DNA from 3 places in the Bradyrhizobium sp. MI1.10 genome. Region 3 is predicted to be linked to each of the others. Evidence: predicted binding sites of a transcription regulator. Region 3 holds the regulator's gene; each other region holds the start of a gene.
The links. Region 3 encodes PhoB, which activates phosphate uptake and scavenging genes when phosphate is short. Its sites were predicted from a motif close to TGTCATNNANCTGTCAT; they were not measured.
Positions count from the first base shown of each region.

Region 1: a site for PhoB is predicted at 4,562-4,578, ahead of AC0L3K_RS24460 (RNA degradosome polyphosphate kinase). Genes of this name have one in related genera too.
Region 2: a site for PhoB is predicted at 5,589-5,605, ahead of AC0L3K_RS07925 (Orn/Lys/Arg family decarboxylase). Genes of this name have one in related genera too.

Region 1 is NZ_JBVVPN010000024.1:45,959-53,646, forward strand. It holds gene AC0L3K_RS24430 (autotransporter outer membrane beta-barrel domain-containing protein) at 1-624, opposite strand, end outside; gene AC0L3K_RS24435 (cold-shock protein) at 1,003-1,209, shown strand; gene purN (phosphoribosylglycinamide formyltransferase) at 1,305-1,958, opposite strand; gene purM (phosphoribosylformylglycinamidine cyclo-ligase) at 1,958-3,031, opposite strand; gene AC0L3K_RS24450 (CDP-alcohol phosphatidyltransferase family protein) at 3,187-3,729, shown strand; gene AC0L3K_RS24455 (P-loop NTPase family protein) at 3,846-4,523, shown strand; gene AC0L3K_RS24460 (RNA degradosome polyphosphate kinase) at 4,652-6,844, shown strand; gene ppx (exopolyphosphatase) at 6,860-7,688, shown strand, end outside.
Region 2 is NZ_JBVVPN010000005.1:194,558-202,245, reverse strand. It holds partial or broken gene AC0L3K_RS07950 (thiamine pyrophosphate-binding protein) at 1-308, opposite strand, end outside; gene AC0L3K_RS07945 (hydroxyacid dehydrogenase) at 576-1,625, shown strand; gene AC0L3K_RS07940 (flagellar basal body rod protein FlgC) at 1,742-2,191, shown strand; gene AC0L3K_RS07935 (hypothetical protein) at 2,385-2,597, shown strand; gene AC0L3K_RS07930 (GNAT family N-acetyltransferase) at 2,602-3,180, opposite strand; gene AC0L3K_RS07925 (Orn/Lys/Arg family decarboxylase) at 3,187-5,544, opposite strand; gene AC0L3K_RS07920 (xanthine dehydrogenase family protein molybdopterin-binding subunit) at 5,648-7,688, opposite strand, start outside.
Region 3 is NZ_JBVVPN010000044.1:13,057-20,744, reverse strand. It holds gene AC0L3K_RS32715 (aspartate aminotransferase family protein) at 1-914, opposite strand, end outside; gene AC0L3K_RS32710 (GcrA family cell cycle regulator) at 1,370-1,882, shown strand; gene phoB (phosphate regulon transcriptional regulator PhoB) at 2,102-2,809, opposite strand; gene phoU (phosphate signaling complex protein PhoU) at 2,833-3,549, opposite strand; gene pstB (phosphate ABC transporter ATP-binding protein PstB) at 3,561-4,382, opposite strand; gene pstA (phosphate ABC transporter permease PstA) at 4,379-5,224, opposite strand; gene pstC (phosphate ABC transporter permease subunit PstC) at 5,229-6,218, opposite strand; gene pstS (phosphate ABC transporter substrate-binding protein PstS) at 6,318-7,331, opposite strand; gene AC0L3K_RS32675 (ATP-binding protein) at 7,475-7,688, opposite strand, start outside.

The DNA of each region.
Region 1 (7,688 bases), on a different contig from region 3:
GGGGCCCTTGTCGACGGAGCCGCTGAAGCCGAGTTGCGTCAGGTCCAGCGTGGCGGACTGAAGTGCGAGCGGCACATCGATGTCGGTGTGGCTCTGGTCGACGGAGAAGCCGAGATTGACACCCGGCGCGAGCCGCGCGCCAAGGCCTGCGACACCGCCAAACGTCTTCCGCTTGTCGCCGACAAAGTCTCCTTGTGCATCCGTCCGGACCGAGATGCCGTAACCCTCGAACCAGGTGCGGTAGCGCGGATCTTCCGCGCCCGCCGATGCGCCGCCGCCGCCGGGATTGGTCCGGAACGCCCGGTTGACGCCGCCAGAAGCCTGGCTGCCGAGCCGCTCCAGGAAATTCGAGCCGAGATTGAGCGCGCTGTTGCCGGCCGACTGGTCGTAATTGGTCACCGTCGGAATCGGAATCGGAATCGGAATCGGAATCGGAATCGGCGTCGGTGACGGCGTGGGCGTCGGGGTCGGCGTAGGCGTAGGCGTAGGCGTCGGACTTTGCGCAAAGCCTGATGTCGTCGACAGTAGCATGATGAGCGCAAACGCCACGGCAGCCGCGATCCAACGGACGCGGTTCAGCCTGATCGCCTGCCGTGTCTCTGAGGGCTGCGACGTGCAGCACATGGCGACAAATCCCGAAGCAAAGGGCGGCGCGCAAAAATGCAACAGGAGCGGCGCACGCGTGCCGCGATTTGTGCCGAACTGTTACTGAGGGTCAACCGGCTGGCGCGTCCGGGCAAAGGCATTGCTTCCGATTGTGGTTCCGCGGCCACAGGTCGCAAATTGCGGACGGGCACTCCGGTCGGGCTCTTGAAATTCGCGCGCGGCTTGCTAACGGGCGATTTTCATGTTGCAATATCGGACACAATCGGAATTGGCCGCTCGACTGTGCGTTTCGCGACATTGAAACTCAAGACTCGAACAGACTACCGGAGGCCCGTTTGTGGCGTGGCACGCGAAAAGCGGCCGCGTCGTTTTTGTATCTAGCGGAGGAGACTGAGGATGCCGCAAAAGGGCACCGTCAAATGGTTCAACCCGACCAAGGGCTATGGGTTCATCAAGCCGAACGGCAGTGACAAGGACGTCTTCGTCCACATCTCCGCCGTCGAGCGCGCCGGACTCTCGACCCTCAATGAAAATCAGGTGGTTGAATACGACCTCGTGGAGAACCGCGGCAAGGCATCCGCGGAGAACCTCAAGGTTTCCTGATTGCTCTCGCGGTCTGCGCAAGAGATCATGACGTTGCCCCCGGCTCTGCCGGGGGTTTTTGTTTGGGATGAAAGTATTCCGAGTGCGACGGCGCTTCACCGCACCAACGGCGCAACCAGAAAGTTCTCCGACGGCCCGCTGCCCGCGGTCTTGCACACATCGCCCTCGATCCGGACCTTGCCCGTCGCGAGCAGGCTCAGTGCTGCGGGATAGATGCGGTGCTCGACTTCGAGGATACGCTCCGACAGCGTGTCCGCCGTGTCGTGGTCGCTGACGGGAACGGCGCCCTGCATCACGATTGGACCGGCGTCGGTCTCGGGGATCACGAAGTGCACTGTCGCTCCGGACAGCTTGACGCCGGCGCGCAACGCCTGGCCGTGCGGGTCGAGACCGGGGAACGATGGCAGCAGCGAGGGATGGATGTTGAGCATCCGCCCGTACCAGGCCTCGGTGAATTCGGCCGTGAACAGGCGCATGAAGCCGCCGAGGCAAATCAGCTCGATGCCGTGCTGATCGAGCGCTGCTTGCAGCACCTTCTCGAAGCCGGCGCGGTCCTTGCCGAACGGCTTGCTTTCGATCACCAGCGTCTTCACGCCGCTCGCTTTGGCCCTTTCCAACCCCTGCGCATCGGCCTTGTTCGAGATGACGAGCGAAATCTCCGCCGGAAAATCCGGCGCGGCCGCGCCCTTGATCAGCGCAGCCATGTTGGAGCCACGGCCGGAAATCAGGATGGCGACGCGGCGTTTCATCACAGCGCCAGATCGAGATGGCCGTTATAGACGACGCGGTGCTCGCCCTCAGCCGGGATCACAGTGCCGAGCTGTGCCACGGTCTCACCGGCATCGGCGAAGACCTCGACGACCTCTTCGACCTTGTCCGGCTCGACGATTGCGATCATGCCGATCCCGCAATTGAAGGTCCGCAACATTTCGAGCTCGGCGATGCCGGCCTGCGCGGCCAGCCATTTGAACACCGGCAGCACTGGCAGGCGCGCCAGATCGATACCGACGCCGAGATGCTTCGGCAGTACGCGCGGAATGTTGTCGGTGAAGCCGCCTCCGGTGATGTGGGCAAGCCCCTTCACCGCGCCGGTCTCGCGGATCGCGCGCAGGCAGGATTTGACGTAGAGACGCGTCGGCGTCAGCAACGCGCCGCCGAGCGTCATGACGGGCGCAAACGGCGCCTGCGCCCCGAAGCCGAGGCCGGATTGTTCCACGATCTTGCGCACCAGCGAGAAACCGTTGGAGTGCACGCCCGACGAAGCGAGCCCGATCACGGCATCGCCGGCGGCGATGTCCTTGCGCGGCAGGAGCGTGCCCCGCTCGGCGGCGCCGACGGCAAAGCCGCCGAGGTCGTAGTCGCCGTCCTTGTAGAGGCCGGGCATCTCGGCCGTCTCGCCGCCGATCAGGGCGCAGCCGGATTCGCGGCAGCCTTCGGCGACGCCGGCGACAATCGACGCGGTCGCCTCCGGATCGAGCTTGCCGCAGGCAAAATAGTCCAGGAAGAACAGCGGCTCGGCGCCCTGCACCACGAGGTCGTTGACGCTCATGGCGACGAGGTCGATGCCGATCCCGCCATGCAGGCCGGTCTCGATCGCGATCTTGAGCTTGGTGCCGACGCCATCGGTCGCGGCCACCAGGATGGGATCCTTGAAACCGGCGGCCTTGAGATCGAATAGGCCGCCGAATCCCCCGATTTCGGCGTCGGCGCCGGGCCGTGCGGTGGCGCGCACCATCGGCTTGATCAGGTCGACCAAGCGGTTGCCCGCATCGATATCGACGCCTGAATCGGCGTAAGTGAGGCCGTTTTTGCGGTCGGTCATGCCCGATTTCCAGTGGGTTTGCGGCTGGTTACGTCGAATTCCGGGGACGCGCAATGGCTCGCATGGCGCGCCGCCGTATACTATGTAGAGATATCAACCGGTTCAGCCTGCAAAGGGCCGAATTCGAGGTCAGGCCGGGTGCCGGGAAGCGCCGTGTGAGTATACCGAACATCATTACTTTGGGCCGCATCATGCTGGTCCCGATCATCGTCTGGGCCATCGTGTCGAGCCAAATGGAGGTGGCGTTCGCCGTCTTCCTGATCGCCGGTATCAGCGACGCGGTCGACGGCTTCCTTGCCAAGCGCTTCAACATGACGAGCGAGCTCGGCGCCTTGCTCGACCCGCTCGCCGACAAGGCGCTGCTGGTCTCGATCTACATGGCCTTGGGCATCTGGGGCGCGATTCCGCGCTGGATCGTCATCCTGGTGGTCTCGCGCGACATCATGATCGTCGCCGCCGTGATCATATCGTGGCTGTTCGACCGCCCTGTGGAGATGAAGCCCTCGAAGGTATCCAAGCTCAACACTGTGGCCCAGGTGGCGTTCGCAGCGCTGGTACTGGCCGCCCTCGCCTTCGGCTTCAAAGCCGGTCCTTATGATATAATCCTGATGGGCCTCGTCACGATCTTCACGCTCTCCTCCGTGTCGCTCTATCTCGTCGAGTGGTTGCGGCACATGAGCACGATCGAGGCCAAGTAGCAGCACGATCGAGGCCAAATGAGTTGGGAAGCGGCCCCGCAAAGGCCAACTCCCGTTCGATTAAGTCGCATCTCTTCAAACCAAGCCGGCATATGCCGGCACGGAGCAAAGCAAGCGTGCCAGGCCGCGTTCATCCCCGACAATTGGCGTTTTCGCTACCGCATGCGGAGAGCCTGAGCCGGGACAATTTCCTCGAAGGCCCCGTCAACGCCGCCGGACTTGCCCTCATCGACGCCTGGCCGGAATGGCCGAACCGGATCATGTGGCTGGCCGGCCCGGAAGGAAGCGGCAAGAGCCATCTCGCCGCGATCTGGGCCGAGGCCTCAGGCGCCCGCTCGACCACGGCCAATGGGCTGACCGCCGAAGCCGTCCCGGCTGCGCTCGCCACCGGCGCGCTGGTGGTCGAGGATCCCAAGGCGAGGGGATTCGATGAGCGCGCCCTGTTCCATCTGATGAATCTGGCCCGCGAGGACGGCGCCTACGTCCTCTTCACCGGACGCGAGGCGCCCGCCTCTCTCGAGATCGAGCTCGCCGACCTGCGCTCGCGGCTCCGCGCTGTCCCCGTTATCTCGCTGCTGCCGCCTGACGACCAGCTCTTCCGCGGCCTGATCGTCAAATTCTGCGCCGACCGCCAGCTCGCCATGGACGAGAGCGTGGTCAGCTACCTCGCCACTCGCCTGGAGCGGTCCTCGGCCGCCGCCCGACGGGCTGTGGACCTGCTGGACAGCGAGGCCCTGCGCCTCGGCCGCCCCGTCACCCGGGCCCTGGCGGCCGAGCTGCTCCGGGATGTCTGACCAAGGCGGCTTGACGCGGCCGGGCCGCGGAACATCAATGTCATCGAAACGTCATCGCTCTAACACATGCTCCCGCGGGTTTTGCGCGTAAGTCGCAAATTGGGGCGAACTGGATGGATCGACTTCTGATGGACTCTGCGCAAGCTGTTGAAGTTAAAGAAAAAGCCCCGGAAGCCGAAGGCCCGCCGGCGATCGCATCGAGCCCCGAGCGGTTCATCAATCGCGAGCTCTCCTGGCTGCACTTCAACCGCCGCGTCCTGGAGGAATCGGTCAATCCCAGCCACCCCATGCTGGAGCGGGTGCGATTCCTGTCGATTTCAGCGAATAACCTCGACGAGTTCTTCATGGTCCGCGTCGCCGGCATCAAGGCCCAGGTGCGCGAGGGCATTGCCGAGCGCAGCCCCGACGGTCTGACGCCGTCCGAGCAGCTCGCGCTCATCAACCGGACCGTTTCGCAGCTTGCCTCCGACCAGCAGGCAATCTGGCGCGACCTGCGCGGCACGCTCGCCGACGAGGGCATCGTGCTGGTCGAGGGCAAGGAAGTCACCAAAGCGGAACGAACCTGGGTCGAGGACTACTTCCTCAGTAACGTGTTCCCGCTGCTGACACCGCTCGCGATCGACCCGGCCCACCCCTTCCCGTTCATTCCGAGCCTCGGCTTCACCATCGCGCTCCAGCTCACGCGCGCCGCCGACGGCAAGCAGATGAACGCGCTGATCCGCATGCCCGGCAAGATCGACCGCTTCATCCGCCTGCCGGCCGAGGGCAAGATAGTCCGGCTGATCTCGCTGGAGCAGGCCACCGCGCTATTCATCAACCGCCTGTTCCCCGGCTACAATCTTCACGGCCAGGGCGCCTTCCGTGTCATCCGCGACTCCGAACTCGAAATCGAGGAAGAGGCCGAGGATCTCGTCCGCTTGTTCGAGACCGCGCTGAAGCGCCGCCGCCGCGGCTCGGTGATCCGGCTCGAGATCGATGCCAAGATGCCGGAGCAGCTGCGCAGCTTCGTACAGCACGCGCTGTCGACCGCCGACGACGAGGTGTTCCTGGTCGATGGCGTGCTCGCCATGAACGAGCTCTCGCAGCTCACCCGCCTCGACCGGCCCGATCTGGAATTCACCCCTTACGTGCCCCGCCATCCCGAGCGCGTGCGCGAGCAAGGCGGCGACATCTTCGCTGCGATCCGGCAGAAGGATCTCGTCGTTCATCACCCCTATGAATCCTTCGACGTCGTGGTGCAGTTTCTCCAGCAGGCGACGCGCGACCCCGACGTCGTCGCCATCAAGCAGACGCTCTACCGCACCTCGAGCAACTCGCCGATCGTGCGCGCGCTCGTGGAAGCTGCAGAAGCCGGCAAATCCGTCACCGCGCTGATCGAGCTGAAGGCCCGCTTCGACGAGGAGGCCAACATCCGCTGGGCACGCGACCTCGAGCGCGCCGGCGTGCAGGTCGTCTATGGCTTCCTCGAACTGAAGACCCACGCGAAATTGTCGATGGTGGTGCGCCGCGAGGGCGGCAGCCTCACGACTTACGTCCACACCGGCACCGGCAATTACCACCCGGTGACCGCGCGCATCTACACCGACCTCTCCTACTTCACCTCGGACCCGACCATCGGCCGCGATGCCGCCCGCGTGTTCAACTTCATCACCGGCTATGCCGCGCCGAGCGATCTTGAAAAGATGGCGGTCTCGCCGCTGACCTTGCGCAAGCGCATCATCGAGCACATCCAGGGCGAGACCGCGCATGCGCGCCACGGCCGGCCCGGTGCGGTCTGGATGAAGATGAACGCGCTGGTCGACCCCGACATTATCGACGCGCTCTACGAGGCCTCACAGGCCGGCGTGCAGGTCGAGCTTGTGGTGCGCGGTATCTGCTGCCTGCGGCCCGGCATTCCCGGCCTGTCGGAGAACATCCGCGTCAAGTCGATCATCGGACGATTCCTCGAACACGGCCGAATTTACTGCTTCGGCATGGGCCAGGGCCTGCCGAGCGCGAAAGCGGCTGTGTATATCTCCTCGGCCGACATGATGCCGCGCAATCTCGACCGCCGCGTCGAGGTGCTGTGTCCGCTGCAAAATCCCACGGTGCATCAGCAGGTTCTCGAACAGATCATGGTCGCCAATCTCAAGGACAATGAACAGAGCTGGCAATTGTTGCCGGACGGGTCCTCAACGCGTATGAAGACCGCGAAGGGCGAGGAGCCTTTCAACGTCCACAACTACTTCATGACCAATCCGAGTCTGTCTGGCCGTGGTAAGTCGCTCAAGGAATCCTCGCCGCGCCGCCTCACGCGCCGTAATGAACGTCATCAATCCTGATCCGGGATCGTCGACGTGAAGCGGCCGCGCAAGCGCGGCTCGAGCGTCGCGGTCATCGACATCGGCTCCAACTCGGTCCGTCTCGTCGTCTACGAGGGACTGACGCGGAGCCTGATTCCGATCTTCAACGAGAAGACGCTGTGCGGGCTCGGGCGCGAGGTGCAGAGCACGGGCCTGCTAGCGCCCGACGCCGTCGACAAGGCACTGACCTCGCTCAAGCGCTTCCGTGCGCTGTGCCGGGTGATGCAGGTCGGGCGGGTGTTTGCGATTGCGACCGCCGCTTGCCGCGACGCCTCCAACGGCCCCGACTTCATCGCGAAAGCCGAGCGCATCTGCGCGGTGAAGATCGAGATCCTGTCGGGCCCGCGCGAGGCGCGGCTGTCGGCGCTTGGCGTGATCTCCGGCATCCATCATCCCGACGGCATCGTCGGCGACCTCGGCGGCGGCTCGCTCGAACTGATCGACGTGCGCAAAAACACGGTGCGCAGCGGCGTGACGCTGCCACTCGGCGGCCTCGCGCTGCAGGACCTCGCGCATAAATCCCTGAAACGCGCCGACCGCATCGTGCGCGAAGCGCTCGACGGGGTGCCGCAGCTCAAGGCCGGGAGCGGCCGCAGCTTCTACGCCGTCGGCGGTACCTGGCGCGCGCTGGCGCGCATCCACATCATCCAGAGCGGCTACCCGCTCCAGGTGATGCACGGCTATTCGATTTCGGCTGCCGAGGCGCTCGATTTTTCCCGACGTCTCCGCCGGCTTGCGGCCGCCGGCATGCTTGCAGACATCGAGATCGTCGCCGACGCCCGGCGCCCGCTCCTCACCTATGCGGCACTGGTGCTCGAGCACA
Region 2 (7,688 bases), on a different contig from region 3:
CGCAAGCGAGGCCAGCACGTTGGCGAGCGTCGCAAACCCCGAGGTCTGCATCAACACCGCGCCCCGTCGTCCGCCCATCCAGGCACCCGAGACGATGCCGACGGCCTCCTCCTCGCGGGCGGTGGCAAAGGTGGTGAAGAACGGATCGGCGTGCAGGTTCTTGATCAGCGGCGTCAGCACGCGGTCGGGCACGTAAGGGACGAGGCTGATCTCGTTCCGCTTCAGCGTTTTAGGACGATGCCGTGCCAGCTCTTGTCGCTGGAGGTCTGCGCCGCCTCGGACGAGGTCTGTTGCTCCGCAATCGGCATTGCGTTCTCCCTTCGGCCGCGCATGCTTCTTGGTCTTTTGCCTTTGTCGTGGCCATCGTCTTGGCCGTCGTGGCGGTCTGCCGAACTTGACGCAGGCAGCGGGATTGTCAACATGTCCGGGCTGCACCGTGATCTGCGCCAGACGGCCTGCCGCGGCCGGTGCCGCCGTGTCATAAGCGGCAATAACAAGAGAACGGAGGAACGTATGAAAGGATCGCGCGCCGCGCTGGCCCTGCGGATCTCCTGGAGAAAGCCGGAAGGGTCCTGATGTCCGTCAACAGCAAGCGCGTCTTCTACGTTAAATATCTAGCCAATCCGATCTATATCGACATTCTGAAGGCGCGGCCCGACGTCCGGCTCGATCGCATCGAGAACGAGAGCCCCGAGGAATATTTCGCGCCGATCATCGAAGCGGCTCATGTCTACCAGATCGGCGCCGCCCGTGACGAACTGGCCCCGCATTTCCATGTCGATGCTGCCTTCCTGAAGCGCGCGCCGAACCTGCTGCTCGTCTCCAGCAACGGCGCTGGATTCGATCCTGTTGACGTCGAGGCCTGCACCGATGCCGGCGTGCTGGTCGTCAACCAGTCCGGCGGCAACGCCCATTCCGTCGCCGAGCATGCGCTGGCGATGATGCTGACGCTGTCCAAGCGCATCATCCAGTCCGACCGCAAGCTCCGCAGGGAGTCCAACGTCAACCGCAACGAACTCGTCGGCAACGAGATCGAGCACAAGACCGTCGGCATCATCGGCCTCGGCAATGTCGGTCGCCGCATCGCCGCGCTGTGCAAGGGCCTGTTCGGCATGAAGGTGCTGGCCTACGATCCGTACCTGACGGCCGAAATGATGGCCGAGCGGGGCGGCGAGAAGGTCGAGCTCGACGAGCTCTTGCGCCGCGCCGACTTCGTCTCGATCTCCTGTCCGCTCGACAAGGGCAGCCGCAATATGATCAGCGTGCGCGAGTTTGGGTTGATGCAGCCGCATGCGTACTTTATCACCACGGCGCGTGGCTTCATCCACGATGAGGATGCGCTGCTCCAGGCGTTGCGTGACAAGCGCATTGCGGGCGCCGGTCTCGACGTCTGGTCGAAGGAGCCGCCGCCGCCGGAGCATCCGCTGCTCCAGCTCGACAACGTGCTGGCGAGCCCGCATACGGCCGGCGTCACGATCGAGGCGCGCCAGAACATGGGCCGCATCGCCGCCGAGCAGGTGCTGCAGACGCTCGACGGTAAGCGCCCGCCGCGCATCATCAATCCCGAGGTCTGGCCGCGCTATGCCGAGCGGTTCAAGCAGGCGTTTGGTGTGATGCCGGCGTAGGGCGCGCGAAGTCTGATCGTGCTCCGATCGCTGGTTACGAGGATGAAAACAGAAAGCGGCGGATTTTACTGATGGCGTGAGTGAACACGTATGACTTGTCCTGTAGATCAGGGTTCATGAGCATATTTTCGATTGCGACATCCGGACTTTCCGCGGCGAGTTTGCGTGTGAACGTGGCCGCGAGCAATATCGCCAACATTCGCACGACAGGCCCGCTACCTGCGTCAGGCGGATCGAGCACATCGGCCAGTGCGGTCAGTTCGAGCATTAGTCCGACGTTTCCCGCGGCGTATGTGCCGTTGCGAGTCGATCAGGTCGACCAATCGAGCGGCTCGACGCCGGGCGGTACGTTCACGACCGTGTCGGCGGTTTCGCCGAGCTTTACCGCACAATCCGACCCAAGCGCCCCCTTCGCAAACCAGGACGGCCTGGTCGCCGCGCCGAATGTCGATCTCGCCAGCGAATTCGTTCAACTGGCGACCGCGAAGTACAGCTTCATTGCCAATGCGAAGGTCATTCAGGCCTATTCAGAAACGACAGAGTCGATACTCGACATCACGACGTGATGTCGGCGCGGGCGCTCGTGTCGCGCGCGCCTTCCGCAGGCCCCTAGGCGGGGCGAGGGTGGTTGACGGATTGAGCCGACGACTGTCGGCGGGCGGGAACCGCGCCCCGACCTTGATCCGCATCAAAATCTCCCTCCCGCAATCCGGCTAAATGGGATTAGAGTGAGCGCCGCCGGGGCAGGCAGGAGGTCCCATGTCAACTTATGTGGTCAGGTTCATGAAGGACGTGCTCGGCCAGTACGGCCGGCAGATCGAGGTGTGCCAGGGCACGCTCGAGATCGACGCTTCCGACGAGAACGAAGCCAGAGAGCGGGCGAAGGCGAGGTTTTGCGAGGACCAGGCACTGCACCACTGGTCCTTGCATGCCGACCGCATCCAGGTCAGACCGGCTGACTTTCCGTCGTGAGGGCCTAGCGGCCGGGCGCCGTGACGGGCGGCGGCGCGGTGACGCCGGCACCGAGCGAGCGCTGTACCATGACGGTGTCGGACCAGTGACCGTTGCGATAGGCGACACCGCAGAGCAGGCCGGCGCGCGCGAAACCGAACTTCTCGTGCAGCGCCAGCGAGGGGGCATTGTCGGCATCGATATAGCCGATCATCTGGCGGAAGCCGGCCGCCGCACACGCGTCGATCAACTCCTGCAGCAATAGCCGTCCGACTCCGCGGCCGAGATGGTCGTGGTGCACATAGATCGAATGCTTGGCGGCGTAGCGATAGGCTGGACGCTTGCGGAACAGTACCGCATAGGCATATCCCACGACTTCACCACGAAAGGTCGCGACCAGATGCGGCAGGCGGGTCTGCTTCAGGTTCTTGCGGCGGTCGCGCAGATCGTCCGGCTCGGGCGCACCGGTTCCCTCGACGTCGCGTGGCACGCCGTTGCGGACGTGATGGCGGTAGATCGCCAGCATCGCATCGACATCGCTCTCGCGTGAGGGCCGGACCACGACTGGCCCGTCATCCGGGCGCGCAATCGCAGTTTCGTTCATCGGCACCTACCCGGCAACGACGTAAGTATAGAGCCCGATGCGCCCCTGCGCATCGATCTCCTTGTAGACGCCCTGGATTTCCACATCGAAGCCCGGGAACGTGTTGAAGCAGGTCTCGAACATCTTGAGATAATCCAGCATGGGCTTGGCCCGTTCCGTCAGCCGCTCGCCGGGCACGATGGTTGCGATGCCGGGCGGATAGACCACGAAGGGCGTGGTGGCGATGCGGCCCGTGATCGCTTCGATCGGCAGATAGTCGACATCGTTGCGGAACAGGTAGCGCGCGGCATCGCGGGGCGACATCGCGATGTCAGGCATGTGCTCGGGCATGAACTGCCGGGCCTGGAGTGCGCTGACGTCGGCGGCACGGAAGAAACGGTGCATATCGCCGCAGAGATCGCGCAGCCGCACGCCGGCATAGCGCGCCTGCCGTCGCTGGCAGAACTCCGGGATGGCGTCGGCCAGCAGCGCATTGTCGTCGTGCAGCCGCTTGAATGCGACGAGACCGGAGATCAGCGTGCCCGCCTTGCTTGCTTCGACGCCCGGAGTGAGCAGGAAGAGCAGGGAGTTGAGGTCGTTCTTCTCGGGGACGATGCGGTTCTCGCGCAGATATTGCGCGACGACCGGCGCGGGGATGCCGTGCTCGACATAGGCGCCGGTGATGCGATCGAAGCCGGGCGTGAGCAGCGTCAGCTTGTTCGGATCGGTCATGGCAAACCCCTCGCTGAGGCCAGGGAAGCCATGCCAGGCGCTGTCGGGGGAGAGCTGCCACAGCGCAGGGTTGGTGGCGAGTTCGTCGGTGGAGAGTGTTTCCCAGGCGACGTTGTGGGCGGCGCCGGCGCGGCTGACGTCGGGAATTGCGACGCGGTCGGGGACGAAGGGTTCGAAGAACCAGCGGCGGTCCGGAGTCTGCTCCTTCTCCTCGAACTCCCGGCGCATCGCGCGGATTTTCTTGCGCAACTCGATGCCGAGCCGGATCGTGTCGTCCCACAGCACTTCGCCGGAGCGGCCCTTCATCATCTGTGCGCCGACGTCGAGCGAGGCGAACAGCGGGTAGAATGGCGACGTGGAAGCGTGCTGCATGAAACTTTCGTTGAAGCGGCGGTGCTCGACGCGCCGTTTCTGGCCGCGGATGTGACGATCCTTGATGTGGATCTGGGATGCCTGCGAGAAGCTCGCGAGCTGCTTGTGGGTCGACTGCGTCGCGATGATGCCGGGAGCCTCGGGGGGAAGGTTGGTCAGCCCCATGGCGAAGCGGCCGGCATAGAGCGGGTGGAATTTCATGAAGCCGGCCCAAGCCTCGTCGAACAGGATGTACTCGCAGAGATGGCCGATGCGCTTCAAGATCATCTCGGCGCTGTGAATGGTGCCGTCATAGGTGCACTGCTCGACCACGGCGACGCGGAACGGCCGCTCCTTGCGCCAGGCGTCCTTGTCCGTCACCAAGGGATGATTGCGGATCGTCTCGCGCAAGGTTTTCTCGTCGAGCATGTCCCAGCGCATCGGGCCAATCAGGCCCCAGGCGTTGCGGATGGTCGGCACGTAGACCGGAACGCCGCCATTGATCATCAGCGCGCCATGATGAGCGGCTTTGTGATTGTTGCGGTCGAACAGCACGAGATCGCCGTCGGTGACGAGAGCGCCGAGCGCGATCTTGTTCGATGTCGAGGTTCCGTTGAGCACGAAATAGGTCTTTTCCGCGCCAAAAATCTGGGCGGCTTCCTTCTGCGCCCTTAGCGCGGGACCTTCGTGGGTGAGGAGGTCGCCGAGGTCGAGCACGGAATTGTCGAGGTCGTCGCGGAACACGGACTCGCCGAGATGTTCGACGAACACCCGCCCGATCGGGCTGCGGTTGTAGAACACGCCGCCATTGTGGCCTGGACAGGTCCAGAGCTGGTTGCCCTCTTCGGCATAATCGACCAGCGCGCCGAAGAAGGGCGTCTTCAGCGTCTCCGCATATTGCTTCAGACGGCTGATCAGGTTCTTGGCGATGAAGGTCGGTGTCTCCTCGGACAGGAAGACATAACCGTCGATGAAGTCGAGCACCTCGACCGGCAGATCCTCGAACCGCTTGCGCCGGATCAGGAGGATGATCGGGAAATCGAGGCCGCGCCGCCGCATCAAATTGATCAGCGCCGAGGTCTTGCCCTCCAGGCCCTTCTTGCCCCAGTCCACCACCATGCAGCCGATCGCGGCATCGGTCTGCACCGCCATCTCCGCGTCCTCCAGCTTGCGGGCGCGAACGACCTCGAAGCCGGAACGCTGGATCTCCTCGATGATCTGGTTGAAGCGGACACCTTCGAGGTCGTCGGCGTCGAACACAGGTGCGGCGAACAGGAAGTTGAAGCGCTTGAAATAGTCCATGTCATGTCCCGAATGTGCGAGACCGACAGGTCTCGACACATTTGATGACAGCTGGATGACAGGGAGCGCGATCCCGAGCGGGCCGGGTCGGATGACCATCGGCTCAGTCCAGCAGCTTGTCCAATGTGATCGGGAAGCGGCGGATGCGTTTGCCGGTGGCGTGATAGACGGCGTTTGCGATCGCCGCCGGGACGCCGACGATGCCGATCTCGCCAATGCCCTTGATGCCGAGCCCGTTGATGTGCGCGTCCGGCTCGTCGACGAAGATCACGTCGATGTCGTGAACATCCGCATTCACGGGAATGTGGTACTCGGCGATGTTCGCGTTCATGATCCGACCGAAGCGATGATCCATCACCGTCTCCTCATGGAGCGCCATCCCGATCCCCCAGACCACGCCGCCCATGATCTGGCTGCGGCCGGTCTTGGTGTTCAGAATCCGCCCGGCCGCAACGGCGCTCACGACCCGCGTCACGCGAATGACGTTTAGCTCTTCGTCCACCTTGACCTCGGCGAAGACGGCCGAATGGGTGTTGCGCGCGTGTTTCTTGTCCTCACCGAACTGGTTGAGCTTCTCCTTCTCGATGCGCTCGACGCCGCCATGGCGCATCGCGTCGGCGATCGAGACTGCGCGGCTGTTGTCGCTGGCGCTGGCAATGCTGCCGTCGGTCAGCACCGTATCGACAAGCTCGGCGCCGGCGACCGGCGAGCCTGGCATCTTCCCGGCCAGAGCTAACAGCTCCTTGCGCACTTCCTCGGCGGCTGCGAGCACCGCATGTGCGCTCGAGGCGGCCATCCAGGAGCCGCCCTCGACAGGCGCCTGCGGCAGACTGGAATCTGCGAGCCTGACGCTGATGTTCTCGATTGGGAGGCCGAGTGCGTCGGCTGCGACCTGAGCGACAATGGTGTAGGTGCCGGTGCCGATGTCCGATGCGGCACATGACACCTCGGCATGTCCGTTCGACGTCAGCGCGATACGGACGGCGACCGGCATCTGCAGTGCTTCCCACACACCCGTCGCCATGCCCCAGCCGACCAGCTCCTTGCCGTCGCGCATCGAGCGCGGCACAGGATTGCGTCTGCTCCAGCCGAAGGCGTCCGCGCCGCGCGCGTAGCATTCGCGCAACTGCTTGCTGGTGTAGGGGAGGTTTTCGCTCTGGTCGCGATCCGAGTAGCACTTCAGCCGCAGTTCGACCGGGTCGAGCTTGAGCGCGACGGCGAGCTCGTCCATTGCGCATTCGAGCGCGCAGACGCCCGACGCCGCGCCCGGTGCGCGCATGTCGCAAGGCGTGGAGACGTCAAGGTGAACCAGCTTGTGCGCGAAGCGGCTGTTCGGGGTCTTGTAGAGCTGTTCGGCCCAGCCGGTATCGTTGCGCGCAAAATCCTCGTAGCGCGAGGTGACGGCAATGGCCTCGTGCGTAACGGCGTCGAGCGTACCATCCGATTTTGCGCCGAGCGCGACGCGCTCGATGGTCATCGGCCGGTATCCGAGCCCGTACATCTGCTGCCGCGTCAGCACGACGCGAATGGACCGCTTCAGCGCGAGCGCGCCGAGTGTTGCCAACACCACCTGATATTGCGGCCGCAAGCCGGAACCGAAGGCGCCGCCGACGTATGGCGAGACCACGCGAATGTCATCCGGTTTCTTGTCGAACACCCCGCAGAGAAATTTGTGGACGTTCTGGACGCCTTGAGTCTTGTCGTAGATCGTGAGCTTGCCATTGCTGTCCCAGACCGCCGTAGTCGCATAGAGCTCCATCGGATTGTGATGCTCGGTCGGTATCACGTAGTCCGCCTCGTGGCGCACATAAGCTCCCGCAAGAGCCGCTACGGCGTCGCCCCGCGGCTTGTGCGGCTTGTCCTTCTCGGCAGCGTTGCTGCGCTCGCCTTCGAGGTCGGTCGCAAAACCATGCTGCTCATATTCGACCCGCACGAGAGTCGCGGCAAATTTCGCGGTTTCCCAGTCCTCCGCCACGACCAACGCAATCGGCTGGCCATTGAACTTGATCGTGTCATCATAAAGCGGACGGAAAGGCGAGCCTTCCTCGGGCGCTACTTCGTCCTTCCACGAATCGTCCTTGTCGGCCAGTGGCGGACGGTTCGCATGCGTGAGCACGTCGAGTACGCCTTCGACCTGGAGTGCC
Region 3 (7,688 bases):
CTCTGCACGTGGTCGAAGAAGCCGGGCTTGAGCATGACGTCGAGCACGGCATTCGCCGCCGCGATCGCGAGCGGATTGCCGCCGAAGGTCGAGCCGTGCGAGCCCGGCGTCATGCCGGACGCCGCTTCCGCGGTCGCAAGGCAGGCGCCGATCGGGAAGCCGCCGCCGAGCGCCTTGGCCAGCGACATCACGTCGGGTTCGACGCCAAGGCGGCGGTACGCGAATAGATCGCCGGTGCGGCCCATGCCGGTCTGCACCTCGTCGAAGGCGAGCAACAGGCCGCGCTCGTCGCAGAGCTGGCGCAACGCCCTCAGGAAGGCGGGCGTTGCCGAACGCACACCGCCCTCGCCCTGGATCGGCTCGATCAGGATGCCGGCGGTCTGCGGACCGATCGCCTTTTTCACTGCCTCGAGATCGCCATGCGCAACCTGGTCGAAGCCCTCCATGGGTGGGCCGAAACCTTCGAGATATTTTGCCGAACCCGTCGCGGCCAGCGTCGCCAGCGTGCGGCCATGGAAGGCGCCTTCGAAGGTGATCATGCGATAGCGGTCTGGATGGCCCTTCGCGGCGTGATAGCGGCGCACGACCTTGATCACGCATTCCAGCGCTTCGGCGCCGGAATTGCAGAAGAACACGAAGTCCGCGAAACTTTCATTGCACAGGCGCGCGGCAAGCTTTTCGCCGTCCGGGCTCTGGAACAGGTTCGACATGTGCCAGAGCTTCGTGGCCTGTTCCTGCAACGCCGCGACCAGCGCCGGATGGGCATGGCCGAGCGCATTCACCGCCACCCCGGAGGTGAAATCGAGATAGCGCTCGCCATTGGTCGCGATCAGCCAGCAGCCTTCGCCACGCTCGAAACCGAGGTCGGACCTGGCGAAAACGGGGAGCAAATGCGGCGCTGCGCTGTTAGTCATGACGGTCACTTGAATGTTGCGGACGGTGTGAGCGTGCATTACGCAACGCACCATCGACCGGCCCGGAAAACGAAACGTGCCGCCTCTTGAGGGCGGCACGTGCGACTATCTTAGGCCTGGTGAAACGGGTGTCAATGCCGCCCGGAAAGCCTCGCGAAACGCTGAATCCGTAGTCTTGCGGTGCCGATTTTGCGGGATTTAGCCACGGAACATGTGGAAGCGAGTCGGCGGACTCTTGCGCGGGAGTCACGCCATATTGTAGCGTTTGGATTGTCAGATACGACATCTCGTGCAGTGGTTCTGATCTTTAAGTCCTTATGTACCGGCGTAAACGTTCGGGCGTTCAAGACGCGCCCGGCGAGCCTTAAGGGATTCTGGCGGCACGGGTTTTTGAAGGCTTAGGCATTCGCTGCGAGGCCCCAGGATGGCTGGCGCGCAGCGAGGGAAAGGGTGCAATGACGGTTTTGACCTGGTCCGATGATCGCGTCGAGCAGCTGAAAAAGCTCTGGGAGGCCGGACTTTCGGCCAGCCAGATCGCGGCGGAGCTCGGCAATGTGACCCGCAATGCCGTGATCGGCAAAGTGCACAGGCTCGGCCTCTCGGGCCGCGCCAAGAGCCCATCATCGGCAGCGCCCCGGCCGCGCAAGGCGCGCCCCGCGCAGCACATGATGCGGGTGAGCCGCCCGATCTCGCGCGGCAACACCGCGCTGGCGCAGGCCTTCGAGGTCGAGGCTGAGCCGGATCCGGTCACCTACGACAACGTGGTGCCGATGAGCCAGCGGCTGTCGCTGCTCGAATTGAACGAGGCGACCTGCCACTGGCCGGTCGGCGATCCCTCGAGCCCGGACTTCTTCTTCTGCGGTGGACGGGCGCTGTCCGGCCTGCCCTATTGCGCCCAGCACTCGCGTGTTGCGTACCAGCCGGCGTCGGATCGGCGCCGCGCACCGGTGAAGCCGGGTCCGCGGTAATCACGGCAAGTCGTCGCGCAAAGACAGTTCAATAATTTCAGTGTCGTCCTGGCGAAAGCCAGGACCCATACTCCGAGCACGAAGTAGTCGTGCGAAAGGGGTAACTCGGAGTCTTCGCCAAACCACTCCCTGTGGTTATGGGTCCCGGATCAGCGCTCGCTTGTCCGGGACGACATCGGAGAATGCAGGGACAGCTCGCCAACAAACAAGCCTGCAACCCTACACCTGCTCCGCCTTCGCAAACCGATCATCCAGCGCGTAGCCGGCGCCGCGGACGGTGCGGATCGGGTCTTGCTCGCGGCCGAGATTGAGCAGCTTGCGCAGGCGGCCGATATGCACGTCGACGGTACGCTCGTCGATATAGATGTCGCGGCCCCAGACGCTGTCGAGCAGTTGCTCGCGCGAGAACACCCGGCCCGGGTGCTCCAGGAAGAACTCCAGCAGGCGATATTCGGTCGGACCGAGATCGATCGGCCGGCCTGAGCGCGCCACGCGGCGCTTGTCACGGTCGAGCTCGATGTCGCCAAAAGCAAGCACGGTGGCGAGCCGCTCGGGGCTCGCGCGCCGCAGCAGGCCCTTCACGCGCGCCAGCAGCTCCGGCACCGAGAACGGCTTGACGATGTAATCGTCGGCGCCGGTCGCAAGACCCCGCACCCGCTCGCTCTCCTCGCCGCGCGCGGTGAGCATGATGATCGGGAGCTGCTTGGTCTCGGGACGGGTGCGAAGCCGCCGGCACAGTTCGATGCCCGACAGGCCCGGCAGCATCCAGTCGAGCACGATCAGATCGGGGATGTGCTCCTTGAGGCGGGTGTCGGCGTCGTCGCCGCGCATCACCGTCTCGACGTCATAGCCGTCGCCTTCGAGGTTGTAGCGGAGAAGCTCGGTCAGGGCTTCCTCGTCCTCAACCACCATAATGCGTGCGCCCATCGGGTCGTCGCTCCCTTAAGTCTTCAGGTGTTCGGTACCGTGTTGGCGAAGGTCGTCATGTCGCCCTTCGGCCGCTTGTCGGTGATCGCCTGGCCCTCGATCATGTAGAACACGGTCTCGGCGATGTTGGTGGCGTGGTCGCCGATCCGCTCGATGTTCTTGGCGCAGAACATCAGGTGAATACAGAACGAGATGTTGCGCGGATCCTCCATCATGTAGGTGAGGAGCTCGCGGAACAACGAGGTGCAGATGGCGTCGACTTCCTCGTCGCCCTTCCACACCGCCATCGCCGCCGGCAAATCATGCGCGGCATAGGCGTCCAGCACCGACTTGACCTGCTGCTGCACGAGGTCGGTCATGTGCTCGAGGCCGCGGAACAGCTTGAGCGGATGGAAGTCCGTTTCCAGCGCCGCGACGCGCTTGCCCATGTTCTTGGCGAGGTCGCCGATGCGCTCGAGATCAGTCGCGACGCGCATGGCGCCGACGATCTCGCGCAGATCGACCGCCATCGGCTGGCGGCGGGCGATGGTGAGCACCGCACGCTCCTCGATGCGCTTCTGCAGCGCGTCGAGCTCGGTGTCGATGGCAACGACGCGCTGGCCGAGCGGGACGTCGCGGCGGATCAGCGCGTCGACGGACTCGACGATCATGCGCTCGGCGATGCCGCCCATCTCGGCGACCAGGCGGGTGAGTTCCTGGAGGTCGGTGTCGAAAGCCTTTGCGGTATGTTCGGAAGCCATGTCGCGTCTCCTCAGCCGAACCGGCCGGTGATGTAATCCTGCGTGCGCCGGTCGGTCGGCGACGTGAAGATCTTGCTGGTGTCGTCGAACTCGATCAGCTCGCCGAGATACATGAAGGCGGTCTTGTCGGAGACGCGCGCCGCCTGCTGCATGTTGTGGGTGACGATCGCGATCGTGTAATCCTCGGACAGCTCCTGGATCAGCTCCTCGACCTTGGCGGTCGAGATCGGGTCGAGCGCCGAACAGGGTTCGTCGAACAGGATCACCTCGGGCCGCACCGCGACGGTGCGGGCGATGCAGAGGCGCTGCTGCTGGCCGCCGGAGAGCGACAGGCCGGAGGCGTTGAGCTTGTCCTTGACCTCGTTCCACAGCGCGCCGCCGCGCAGCGCCTTCTCGACGCGGCCGTCCATTTCGGACTTCGAGATCTTCTCATACAGGCGGATGCCGAACGCGATGTTCTCGTAGATCGTCATCGGGAACGGCGTCGGCTTCTGGAACACCATGCCGACGCGGGCGCGCAGCAAATTGAGGTCCAGCTTGCCGTCGAGGATGTTGGTCTGGTCGAGCATCAGCTGACCAGTGGCGCGCTGGCCGGGATAGAGGTCGTACATCCGGTTGAAGATGCGCAGCAGGGTCGACTTGCCGCAGCCCGACGGACCGATGAACGCCGTGACGCGATTGGCGCCCAGCGTCAGGTTGATGTTCTTCAGCGCGTGGTGCTCGCCGTAATAGAAGTTCAGGTTGCGCACGGTCACCTTCGGGGGCGCCTCCGGCAGCACCGGCGCGTGGGGCAGCCCACCGGCCGCGCTCATCGATACGGAAAGATCACTCATTTTGCGGTCCTCTCGGCGCCAAGGATGCGCGCGCCAATATTAAGGGCAAGAACGGTCAGGGTGATGAGCAGCGCCCCGCTCCAGGCCAATTGCTTCCAATAGGCATAGGGGCTCTGCACGAAGTTGTTGATGGTGACAGGCAGGTTCGCCATCGTCTTATTCAGGCCGAGGCTGAAGAACTGGTTCGACAGCGCGGTGAACAGCAGCGGCGCAGTTTCACCGGCGACGCGAGCGGTTGCGAGCAGCACGCCGGTGATGAGGCCGGAGCGCGCGGCGCGATAAGCGATCCGCTTGATCACCAGCGAACGCGGCAGGCCGAGCGCCGAGGCCGCCTCGCGCAGCGCGTTCGGCACCAGCAGCAGCATGTCCTCGGTCGTGCGCAGCACCACCGGGATCACGATGACCGCGAGCGCGAGCGAGCCTGCGATCGCCGAGAAGCCGCGCATCGGCACCACCACCGCGCCGTAGATGAACAGGCCGATGATGATCGAGGGCGCCGAGAGCAGGATGTCGTTGATGAAGCGGATCACCGAGGTCAGCCGGTCATTGCGGCCGTATTCGGCGAGATAGGTGCCGGCGAACATGCCGAGCGGCGCGCCAATGCCGACGCCGATCACGGTCATGATCAGCGAGCCGACGATGGCGTTGAGCAGGCCGCCCTCGTTCGATCCGGGAGGCGGCGTGTTCTCGGTGAACAGCTGGACATTGAGTCCCGCCAGTCCATTGTAGAGCAGCGTGATCAGGATCAGCGCGAGCCAGGTGACGCCGAAGGCCGTTGCGGCGATGCAGAGCCCGCGAACGACGATGTCCTTGCGGCGGCGGCGTGAATAGATCGGATTCATGGCGCTAGTTCCCCGCCTTCTTTTCCAGCCGCATCAGCATCAGCCGCGCCGCTGCAAGCACGAAGAAGGTCAGCACGAACAGCAGGAGACCGAGCAGGATCAGGCCGGACTGGTGCAGGCCGTCGCTCTCGGCGAACTCGGATGCGATCGCCGCCGAGATCGTGGTGCCCGGCGCGAAGATCGACGACGAGATCCGGAACGAGTTGCCGATGATGAAGGTCACCGCCATGGTCTCGCCGAGCGCCCGGCCGAGCGCCAGCATGACGCCGCCGATGACGCCGACGCGGGTGTAGGGGATCACCACGCTGCGGACGACTTCCCAGGTGGTGCAGCCAACGCCGTAGGCGGCTTCCTTCAGGACCGGAGGCACGGTCTTGAACACGTCGACCGAGATCGAGGTGATGAAGGGCAGCACCATGATGGCGAGGATCAGCGCGGCATTGAACAGGCTGAGATAGGACGGGGGACCTGCGAAGATCGCGCCCAGCACGGGCACGCCGTCGAAGATCTTGATCATGAAGGGCTGGAACGTGTTGGCGAGGAACGGACCCAACACGAAGAAGCCCCACATGCCGTAGATGATCGAGGGGATGCCGGCGAGCAGCTCGATCGCCATGCCGATCGGGCGGCGCAGCCATTGCGGGCAGAGCTCGGTGAGGAAGATCGCAATGCCGAGACCCACGGGGATGGCGATCAGCATCGCGATGAAGGAGGTGACGAGCGTGCCGTACATCGGCCCGAGCGCGCCGAGCACCGGCGGATCAGCGGACGGCGCCCAGCGCTGCGTCCACAGGAAAGAGACTCCGAATTCCTTCATCGCGGGGAAGGCGCCGACGATCAGCGAAATGATGATGCCGCCGAGGATCAGAAGCACCGAGATCGCGGAGAGCCGCGTGATCCAGTAGAAGGTAACGTCGCCGAGCTTGAACGCGCTCAAGGCCTTGGCGCGATCATAAGGTCCGGCGTCGTCGATTACATCGCTCTGAACGGCCATCTCTGCCACGCCGATCCCCTGTACTAAAATAGTATACGTTTTTTGTTGGTCCGTGCCCCGGATGCGGCTCAGCGCATCCGGGGCACGAGCGTCGCGAACCTAGCTCTTGATTTCGGCAGCCCAGGTCTTCTCGATCAGCTGAACGACCGGGTCCGGCATCGGGATGTAGTCGAGCTCTTCAGCCGCCTTGCCGCCGTTCTTGAAGGCCCAGCGGAAGAACTTGATGGCTTCCTGCGAGGCCGCCTTGTCGGTGGCGTCCTTGTGCATGAGGATGAAGGTCGCCGCCGTGATCGGCCAGGACTTCTCGCCGGGCTGGTCGGTCAGGATGACGTAGTAGCCGGGAGCCTTGGCCCAGTCGGCGTTGGAGGCGGCCGCCTGGAAGGCTTCGACGGTGGGCTGCACCGGCTTGCCGGCCTTGTTGACGAGGCCGGTGTAGGTCAGCTTGTTCTGCTTGGCATAGGCGTACTCGACGTAGCCGATCGAGTTCTTGGTCTGGCTGATGTTGCCGGACACGCCTTCGTTGCCCTTGGCGCCGACGCCGACCGGCCACTCGACCGCGGTACCCTCACCGACCTTGCTCTTCCAGTCCGCGCTGGCCTTGGCGAGGTAGTTGGTGAAGTTGAAGGTGGTGCCAGAGCCGTCCGAACGGCGGACCACGGTGATGGCCTCCGAGGGCAGCTTCACGTTCGGGTTGAGCTTTTTGATCGCGGCGTCATCCCATTTGGTGATCTTGCCGAGATAGATGCTGGCCAGCGTCTCGCCGTCGAACACCATCTCGCCGGGCTTCACGCCCTCGATGTTGACGACGGGAACGATGGCACCCATCACCATCGGCCACTGGACGAGGCCGTCCTTCTCGAGCTGCTCGGCCTTGAGCGGCGCGTCGCTGGCGCCGAAGGTCACGGTCTTGGCCTGGATCTGCTTGATGCCGCCGCCGGAGCCGATCGACTGGTAGTTCAGACCGTTGCCGGTCTCCTTCTTATAGGCGTCAGCCCATTTGGAATAGATCGGGAACGGGAACGTCGCACCGGCACCGGTGATATCGGCAGCAAAGGCCGCCGTCGTCGATGCGGCGACCATGCCAGCAGCGACGAGTGTTTTGAGGAAATTCATGCTGGTCTCCATACAGGGGAGCGAAGCGCCATCCGCGCCCGATCGCGCTCCCCGTGCCGCCCCTTTAGGAGCGGACAGCTGAGCTTTTACGAAGGTTTGGTGACAGTCGGATGACAGCGTTAAGCAGCTGAAATCGCTGGAATTTAGCTCAGAGCCGCAGGCTTGCCCTGGGGGAAACAGGCGGTGAAAGTGGCGCCCTGTTTGGGCACGCTTTCGATCAAAAGCCGGCCGCGATGGCGGTTAAGAATATGTTTCACCAGGGATAATCCGAGGCCGGTGCCGCCCTGCGAGCGGCTATCGCCGACATCGACCCGGTAGAACCGTTCGGTTAGCCGCGGCAGGTGCTCCGGCGCGATG